DNA from 3 places in the Paenibacillus sp. FSL H8-0259 genome. Region 1 is predicted to be linked to each of the others. Evidence: predicted binding sites of a transcription regulator. Region 1 holds the regulator's gene; each other region holds the start of a gene.
What was found. Region 1 encodes NrdR, which represses ribonucleotide reductase genes. Its sites were predicted from a motif close to AACACNATATATNGTGTT; they were not measured.
Positions count from the first base shown of each region.

Region 2: the regulator NrdR is predicted to act here: its motif matches at 1,215-1,232, upstream of nrdI (class Ib ribonucleoside-diphosphate reductase assembly flavoprotein NrdI).
Region 3: the regulator NrdR is predicted to act here: its motif matches at 1,411-1,428, upstream of NSU01_RS12635 (adenosylcobalamin-dependent ribonucleoside-diphosphate reductase).

Region 1 is NZ_CP150147.1:2,612,119-2,615,399, forward strand. Features, by position in the region: gene coaE (dephospho-CoA kinase) at 1-32, shown strand, start outside; gene NSU01_RS10990 (lytic transglycosylase domain-containing protein) at 32-595, shown strand; gene NSU01_RS10995 (alpha/beta-type small acid-soluble spore protein) at 695-913, opposite strand; gene nrdR (transcriptional regulator NrdR) at 1,077-1,553, shown strand; tRNA gene NSU01_RS11005 (tRNA-Ala) at 1,800-1,875, shown strand; tRNA gene NSU01_RS11010 (tRNA-Lys) at 1,882-1,954, shown strand; gene NSU01_RS11015 (GNAT family N-acetyltransferase) at 2,573-3,121, shown strand.
Region 2 is NZ_CP150147.1:6,387,906-6,391,186, forward strand. Features, by position in the region: gene NSU01_RS27420 (sugar ABC transporter permease) at 1-935, opposite strand, end outside; gene nrdI (class Ib ribonucleoside-diphosphate reductase assembly flavoprotein NrdI) at 1,321-1,680, shown strand; gene nrdE (class 1b ribonucleoside-diphosphate reductase subunit alpha) at 1,667-3,281, shown strand, end outside.
Region 3 is NZ_CP150147.1:3,004,516-3,007,796, forward strand. Features, by position in the region: gene NSU01_RS12630 (SNF2-related protein) at 1-1,064, opposite strand, end outside; gene NSU01_RS12635 (adenosylcobalamin-dependent ribonucleoside-diphosphate reductase) at 1,615-3,281, shown strand, end outside.

The sequences.
Region 1 (3,281 bases):
CCGGCCTGTGGGACAGGCTGGGCCTCTCATGATGAAGTGGCTGCGCAAAAAAAGAGTACTGCTGCTGCTGTTTATCGGCTTTACAGCGATCCTGTTCCTGGGTACCAATTGGATGTCGTGGTTTTATCCGATACATTATAAAGATGAGATCCGCAAACACAGCCTTACTTATGAGATGGACCCGTTCCTGGTGGCGTCAATTATCCGCGTTGAGACCAATTTCAAGACCGGACGCGAATCCAAAAAGGGTGCACTCGGACTGATGCAGCTGATGCCGGATACCGCCAAGTGGGCGCTGGAAAAGGCCAAGCTTCCCGATGTGTCTCTTGAGCGGCTAAAAGAAGAGCCATCCTCCAATATCGAACTGGGCACCTGGTATTTGTCTACGCTTTCGCGGCAGTTTGAGGGCAACCGGACAGCGGTTATAGCCGCCTATAATGCCGGACCCGGCAAAGTACAGAGCTGGCTGGATGAAGGCCGGTGGGACGGAACAGAAGCGTCTGTGAAGGATATCCCGTTCGGCGAGACCCGTCATTATGTACAGCGCGTCATTTATTATTATGACCAATACACGGAGCTCTACAGTGAATTCTGAGGCTCTGCTTTAAATATTGCATTTGTGCCGACATAAAAAGAAGCATCAAACGGCCCGGAGGCCGTTCAATACTTCTTTAGGCAAGCTTATGGAGACAGGTTATTTGTATTGACCTGCCAATTGCTGTTCAGCCAGGGTTACAAGACGTTTAGTGATGTAACCACCGATCGAACCGTTTTCGTAAGAAGTTTTATTGCCTTGGTATCCATCTGGGGAGAGGGTGATACCTAGTTCTTGGGCAACTTCGAATTTCAGTTGTTCCAAGGCACCGCGTGAATTTGGAGCTACCAGGTTATTGGAGCTGTTGTTTTGGCTCATTGCTGTTCACCTCCTATCGGTTGGTAACTGTATTATGTGCCGGACTTGCCATATTCATAACAACAAATAAACGGTGATTTCTGGAAATTAACATATCCCCGTGTAGCCTGGGTTTTCAGGAGCGGGGCATACCCATTCTTACTATGAGGAAGTGATGAAGCTTATGAAATGCCCTTACTGTGATCACACCAATACCAAAGTGCTTGACTCCCGTCCAGCCAATGAGAATAAGTCAATCCGCCGCAGGCGCGAATGCGAACTGTGCAGCCGCCGCTTCACCACCTTCGAAATGATTGAAGAGACCCCGCTGATTGTCATCAAAAAAGACGGCAGCCGCGAAGAGTTCAGCCGTGACAAAATCCTCCGTGGCCTCATCCGCGCCTGTGAGAAGCGTCCCGTTTCTGTAGAGCGTCTGGAAGTCATCGTATCCGAGGTTGAGAAAAGCCTGCGCGGCATCGCCCTGGCCGAGATCGAGAGCCGCCAGATCGGCGAGCTGGTCATGGAGCAGCTCTATCCTGTAGATGAGGTAGCTTACGTCCGCTTCGCGTCCGTGTACCGTCAGTTCAAGGACATCAACATGTTTATGAAGGAACTGAAGGGACTGCTCTCTAAGGGGACTGAGGAGCTGGACGGGCTGTAGGAGGCTTTGTGAAGAGGTAATGTGCCATTCCTGGCATAAAGGGGCTAGCCTTGATATTGTGAGGCTGGCCTCTGTGTGAAGCGCCTCTGCATAGAAATTAATTAATTTTATAAAAGTGTTGACACTGATGCTGAATTTCTGTATTATATAGAAGTCGCCTACGAAACATAACAACTTGAAAGCGACTTGAGCGAACCGCTCAAAATGGATTTCAGAATACATAATGTGATTCGAAATCAAGCGTATGGGGAATTAGCTCAGCTGGGAGAGCGCATCGCTGGCAGCGATGAGGTCAGGGGTTCGAGCCCCCTATTCTCCACCATACTACGGACTCTTAGCTCAGTTGGTAGAGCAGTAGACTCTTAATCTATTTGTCCAGGGTTCGAGCCCCTGAGAGTCCATCACAGAAGAAACGGCAGAGATGCCGTTTTTTTGTTGTTTCTTCATACCATATATATAGCTGTAGACGGATATCAAAAATTATCTATTCGTTCTTACAGCATGTTCCTCCGGGGACTTTTCTATAAATCAAGGGAGCATCTCTTCCCAGGCGGGTGATACTACACCTGGAATATCGAATGTTGAAACTAATTTCCCCAAAAAAGATAGTTGGTACATAGTTCCGAAGAACAGCGGCGAACTGGATGTTTCCGTAAATGCTACAAACGTTGAAACGATTCTTTTTTTTGGCGGTCCCAACGGGCACAGAAGCTTGGGGAGAGAGAGAACTTGTCGGTTACGATATAAATGGAGAAGATGGTTGGAATCTAACCTGGAATATATCTGGGATGTCATTAATCATCGAATTGCCATCCAAGCATTAGGGAGCGATGGAAGAACAATCACCGATGAAACGATACAAATTACTAACGAATAGATCACGATTGGATAGCCGATTCATTTTCAAATTGCGATTTGATGAAGAGGGGCTGGGGTGCACCAGCCTTTACTCAAGGATAGTTTCCACGCAGTGTACTCTTCGCGGCTAGTCAATGATTCTTTAAGAAGGGAGTAATTCCATGATCATTGATAATCAGGAATACCTTGTCAAAGGTTTAAACTACACGATCCGTTCAGCAGTTAAGGCAGATGCGAAGTCTCTGTCCGGGGTAAGGCTTCAGCTTGACGGGGAGACCGAGCATATGGACCGGGTGCCGGGAGAAGCTTTTATTGATGAAGCCGGATTTGAAACAATTATTGAGAGGGATACGAACCATCCGCGGAATATATGTCTGGTTGCGGAAGCGGACGGCAGAATCATTGGCTATTCCCGGTGTGAAGGACATGATCTTCAGCGGTTTAAGCACAAGGTGGAATTTGGGGTAGGAGTCTTGAAACAATATTGGGGCTTCGGAGTAGGTAAAAACCTTCTGCAGGCGTCCATTTCCTGGGCTGACGCAAACGGAATAACCAAAATCATTCTAAGCGGCGTTCTGGAAACCAATGAGAAGGCTATCCGCTTGTACCAAAGCCTTGGTTTTGAAGTTGAAGGGATACTGAAGAAGGACCGTATCCTGTCAGACGGCAAATATTACAGTACATATATAATGGCGAGATATACAGATTAGGCCTGAGAGTAGAATGGCTTGATTATCCCCAAGAACGGCAGAGCTGCTGTTCTTTTTTATTTGTCTCGGGTATCTGAGCCCCCTTTTCTATTTACAAACCGATGGTCGGTATGTATAATCATGATAAATTAAAGTCAAAGCAGAACGAAGGAGGAGAATC
Region 2 (3,281 bases), 3.8 Mb from region 1:
TAGAACACCCAATATTTCGAAGTTCCGAACAGCACGGCCGTGAACAGCCCGATCAGCAGCAGCAGCACCCAGGCCAGCGCCGAGGCATACCCCATGTGGAACTTGGTAAAGGCTTCTTCATACAGATACATGACGTAAACAAACGTAGATTTCACCGGACCGCCGTTCGTGATGACAAATGCCTGGGTGAACATCTGGAACGTATTGATCATCGTCTGAATGGCATTGAACATAATGATCGGTGAGAGCATCGGCAGTGTGATCGAGATGAACTGGCGGAATTTGCTGGCTCCGTCCACAGACGACGCTTCGTACAGATCACCCGGAATCTGCTTCAGTCCGGCCAGGAAAATAATCATCGACGAGCCGAACTGCCAGACCATCAGCAGGATCAGCGTACCCAGTGCATACTTCGGATCCGCAATCCATGCCGGTCCCTTGATCCCGAAGATCCCCAGGAAGTCATTAATGAAGCCGTTGCGGCTGAAAATATTCTTCCAGAGAATCGATACGGCGATACTTGTCCCGATCAATGAGGGGAAATACACCATCGTCCGGTAAAAGCTGATCCCCCTGATCTTGCGGTTCAGCAGCATGGCAATCGCCAGGGCGAACATCAGCCGCAGCGGCACGGTCAGCAGCACGAAGGTAATCGTGATCCGCAGCGAAGACGGAAACACATCATCCTGGGTGAAGATTCTCGTGTAGTTGGCAAATCCGACCCACTCCGGTGCTTCCAGCAGCGAGTAATCGGTAAGCGAGTAATACAGGGACATAATCATCGGCCCCAGGGTCAGCAGGAAAAAACCTATTAACCACGGAGAGAGAAACAGATAGCCGGCGAGCGGAGATTCCCAGCGTTTGATCCGTGTTTTTCCAGGCGGAACCGTTTTCAAAGAACCCGCAGGGGCTTGCTTTGCAGCAGCATTATTCATGAATTTACTCCTATCTTCCTTCTGTATCGGAACTTTTCTTTTATTATAGATTGACAGGGGCCGGGCATGAAGGAGGGTAATGAATGCTTTTCTTTCACTATTGATCAATTCTCGCCGGACACCGGCGCACAAAAAAGCTTAAAAAAAATACTAATAAATTATAAGAGAATAGAATGCAGGCGGGGCGTGGTTTTCTCCCTTTTTCATAGGCAAATCAGGGGGTTAGAAGGACCTGTGGGTCTATTGACTTTTCAATATATGGTAGTAAAATGATTAAACGTTACTAAATATAGTGTATATAATAGAAAAGCCAATAAATCTAGTGAAATTGCCCGTCATCATTTGTCAAGTAGAAATAGCTACATGTTATAGGAGGTTAGGGACCATGTTGATTGCTTACGATTCCAAGACCGGCAACGTTAGAAGGTTCATCAATAAGCTGAAGCTTCCTGCTGTTCAAATCGAAGAGCATATGACGATCGACGAGCCTTACGTGCTTGTTACATACACCACCGGATTTGGACAGATTCCAGAGAAGGTAGCTTCTTTCTTAGAGAAGAACCATTCCAGGCTCAAAGGCATCGCCGCGAGCGGCAACAAAAACTGGGGTGAGCTATACGCGCACAGCGCAGATTTAATTGCACAGCGTTACAACGTACCGGTGGTCGGCAAGTTTGAGTTGTCGGGAACATTTGGTGATGTACAGCGCATAAAACAGGAGGTGGACCGGGTTGCGGCATATTGAACTGAACAACATGTTGATGAAGAGAGACGAAAGCGGCTTTTTCCAATTGGATAAGGACCAGGAGGCGGTAGCCGAGTTCATGCGGGATGTGGAGCGGCGCAGCCTGACCTTCACAACAACCAAAGCAAAGATCGATTATATGATTGCCAATGATTACTACGAGGACCTGTATGACCGTTATTCCGCAGCTGAGATGGAGGACGTCTACCGGATTGCCCACGAATATAACTTCCAGTTCCCTTCCTATATGGCGGCTTCCAAGTTCTACACAGACTATGCCGTCAAAAGCAATGACCGTAAGCAATACCTTGAGCATTACCCGGACCGCGTAGCTGTGGTGGCCCTGCATCTGGGACGCGGCAACGTGGAGACAGCCCGCACGCTGGCCCGCTCGATGATGGAGCAGCGCCTGCAGCCGGCTACCCCGACCTTCCTCAATGCCGGCAAGAGCCGCCGTGGTGAGATGGTCTCCTGCTTCCTGCTGGAAATGGACGACTCGCTCAATTCGATCAACTATGTACTGAACACCTGCATGCAGCTGTCCAAGATCGGCGGCGGTGTTGCGGTCAATCTGTCCAAGCTGCGCTCGCGCGGCGAGACGATTAAGGGCGTCGAGGATGCTGCCAAGGGCATCATGCCTGTCCTGAAGCTCATGGAAGACGGCTTCTCCTACGCGGACCAAATGGGCCAGCGCAAGGGTTCGGGTGCGGCTTATTATAATATTTTTGGCTGGGACGTACTAGAATTCTTGGACAGCAAGAAGATCAACGCCGACGAACGGACACGCCTGAAGACGTTGTCTATCGGCCTGATCGTGCCTAACCGCTTCTACAAGCTCGCTCAGGATAATCAGCCGCTGCATGTATTCGCTCCTTATACTGTGTATCAGGCGTATGGAACGCATCTGGATGATATGGATCTGGACGTGATGTACGATACCCTGCTTGCTGATTCGCGCGTGAAGAAGAAAGTTGCCATGAGCGCACGCGACATGCTGACCAAAATCGCCATGATCCAGCTCGAATCGGGCTATCCGTATATTATGAACAAGAGCAATGCCAATAACGCCCACGCCTTGCGTAATGTGGGTCAGATCAAGATGTCGAACCTGTGCACCGAGATTTTCCAATTGCAGGAGACTTCCGAGATTAACAACTATGGAGAGCAGGACGCGATCCGCCGTGATATCAGCTGCAACCTGGCTTCCCTCAACATTGTGAATGTGATGGAGCATGGCAAGATTCGTGAATCCGTTCATGAAGGCATGCTCGCCTTGACTGCAGTCAGCGATATGACTACGGTCTCCAATGCTCCGGGTGTGGCTAAAGCGAACAAAGAGATGCACTCCGTCGGCCTGGGTGTGATGAATCTGCACGGTTACTTTGCCAAGAACAAGATTGCTTATGAGAGTGAGCAGGCCCGCGATTTCGCCCGGACCTTCTTCATGACGATGAACTTCCATTCGATCGAAAAGAGTATGCAGATCGCTGCGGAGACTGGCGAGACCTTCCATGGCTTCGCAGAATCGGATTATGCATCCGGCGTGTATTTCGACCGTTACCTGACCACGGACTACCGTCCGGTTACTGCAAGAGCGCAGG
Region 3 (3,281 bases), 390 kb from region 1:
TTCTTGATCAGATTCACAAGCGTGACGAACACCGCATCCCGGCTGCTGCATACCTCGCGCTGGAGCGTAACCAGGGAGAGCATGCTGCTGAGATTGCCGCCCGCTTCCTGATATTGGTCTTTGACAAAGGCGGTGACGCCGTCATATAATTCTTTCTCCTCTAAAGAGAGGGTAAGCGGGATATTGCGCACTTTGCGCTTCGTGAAGTTCACGGGACCCTCGCCGCGGCGGTTGCGGATCATCACCTTGGAGAGCTCGCCCCTCAGCTGGACTTCGTTCTTCGGCTGGCGTTTATCGACCACGAAATTGGTGGCAAAATCCCCCTGATTCCCGAGCTGTCCCGGCTTCAGTAATGTGATCAGATTGAACAGCTCGCCGAGATCATTCTGCACGGGAGTGGCGGTGAGCAGCAGGCAGTACTTCTTGCGCAGCTGCTGTACGAACAGATAGTTTGTTGATTTCTTATTCTTCAGCTTATGGGCCTCGTCGATAATCAGCATGTCGAATTCCTGGCTCAGCAGCATCTCCTTGTGCGGATCACGCTTCGCCGTATCCATGGAGGCGACAACAATATCGTTGCCCCAGGAGTAAGCTTTCTTCTGTGCCACGGCTGAAATACCGAATTTACTGTTCAGCTCGCGCACCCACTGCAGGACCAGAGACGCAGGGACAAGGATCAGAACTTTACTTACGAGCCCGCGCACCAGATATTCCTTGAGGATCAGTCCGGCTTCTATCGTCTTGCCTAGCCCTACTTCGTCTGCCAGAATGGCCCGGCCTGACATTTCAAACAGCACCTTATGGGCGGTATCCAGCTGGTGGGGGAGCGGGGATAACCCGGACAGATGCTTCAGACACTGCAGCTCATCGAAGCTCGTAACGAGTCCCGATTGCTCTCCTTGTATGGCCAGCCGGGATAATCTCCAGTCTCCCCAGGGTCCGCCTTTATCGAGCTTCGACTCCAGGTCCTGCAGCCAGTTACGCTCAAAGGACAGAGGAACAGGCAGCAGCGGGGCAGGCGTACTTCCCCCTTGCGGCAAGGAATTGCGGAATAATTGCGTCATGTTGCAGCCTCCTCCGGCGCGGTTTCATATCGAAATGCGTAGCAGTAGTATGCGCGTAAAAGAGAGATTTCATAACCTGCTATCCTCCGGCTGCTGCCGTGGAGTAATCTTGCGGAGCCTTGCGGCGGTACTGCTGCTGGTGCTGCGGCGGCTTCGGCGGATCTTGAATATCCGTGGCGGAATCTGTCTTCCGGGCCCGGAAGCTTATCAATCTGGAACCTGTAAAAAAGCGAGAAAGAGGGAGAAAATCCACTATCTTTTACCGTTTTTCCGAAATTCCCGCCATGGGCCGCTTTTTTGGAAAAAGAACTCTGATACAATATGTGGTATAGTTGAAAAGCTGATGTATACAATATATTGTTACAAAAGCTTGAAAATTTGATTATTCGCGGGTTTTTGCGGTTATTTGTTATTGACAAGAGGAACTTCCGCTGTACATGCAGGCTGCGGCTACCCTGCCGCTGGAAGTTCTTGTTGTGGGTTACAAAAAGTCTAAGCCCACACCAAGGAACGGAAGTATTACCTATCAATCATCCGGGAGGTTTTTCTATTGAGTACAGTGGAACGCAAGCAGCGTCTTGAGGGGCTGAGTGAGAAAATATTTTTGGACCGTTATGCCTGGAAGGACGCGGACAGCAATAATGCCAAGGTAGGCGATGTGGTGCTTGTCCTGACGAAGGATGATCCGAAATTTCCAACCAAGGAGGTTGGCGAGATTGTTGAGCGCACCGGCCGGATTGTTACGGTGAAGACCCGCAGCGGTGAACTCGTGCAATCGGATGTGGAGAAGCTGACACTGAATATTGAGAAGACCCCGGAGGAAATGTGGGACCGTCTTGCGGCAGCCATGGCTTCCGTAGAGCAGACTCCCGAGCTTCAGGAAGAGTGGACAGGCAAGTTCCGCTCTATTCTTGATGACTGGAAGCTGGTACCGGGCGGTCGGATTGCGGCAGGTGCCGGAGCAAGCGAGGAGCTTACGCTGTTCAACTGTTATGTTGTTCCTTCCCCGAAAGACAGCCGCGGGGGCATCATGCAGACGCTCTCCGAAATGACCGAGATTATGGCCCGCGGCGGCGGTGTAGGTATTAACTTATCCTCGCTGCGCCCGCGCCGCGCGATTGTAAGAGGCGTGAACGGATCATCCAGCGGCTCAGTGTCCTGGGGCGGTCTTTTCAGCTATACGACCGGACTGATTGAGCAAGGCGGAAGCCGCCGCGGCGCGCTGATGCTGATGATTAATGACTGGCATCCGGATGTGGTGGACTTCATTACCGTGAAGCAGACGATGGGTCAGGTAACCAATGCCAACCTGTCGGTATGCGTGAGCAATGCCTTCATGAAAGCCGTCAAGGAGGATCTGGACTGGGAGCTGGTCTTCCCGGATACCACCGATCCGGATTACGATACAATCTGGGACGGCGATCTGGATAAATGGAAAGCAGACGGCCGCCGCGTCATTCCTTACCGTACCGTAAGAGCACGCGATGTGTGGCATACGATTATCGAATCGGCCTGGAAGTCGGCTGAGCCGGGTGTAGTGTTCATGGAATATTACAACCAGATGTCCAACAGCTGGTATTTCAACCCGATCATCTGCACCAATCCATGCGGTGAGCAGGGTCTGCCGGGCTGGGGCGTGTGCAATCTGTCGGCCGTCAACCTCTCCAAGTTCTACGATGCGGAGAATCACGACGTGGACTGGGCAGATCTGGCGACAACGACCCGCTATTCCGTGCGTTTCCTGGACAATGTCATCGACAAGACACCGTATCATTTCCCGGAAAATGAAGCCAACCAGAAGCTCGAACGCCGCGTAGGACTCGGCACAATGGGATTGGCTGAGCTGATGATCAAGCTGAATATCCGTTACGGCAGCCCGGAATCCCTGGAGTTCCTGGACAAGCTCTACGGCTTCATGGCGCGCGAAGCTTATCTGGCTTCTGCTGAGATCGCTGGCGAGAAGGGTTCTTTCCAGGCTTTTGATACCGATAAATATCTGCAGAGCGGCTTCATGCGTAATATCACCGAGGTCTATCCGGAAGTCGGCGAATCCATCCGTAAGCACGGCATGCGCAACGTTACAGTGATTACCCAGGCACCTACAGGTAGTACTGGAACCATGGTCGGCACTTCGACCGGTATCGAGCCTTATTTCGCATTCAAATATTACCGCCAGAGCCGTCTGGGCTATGACGAGCAGTTCGTGCCGATTGCCCA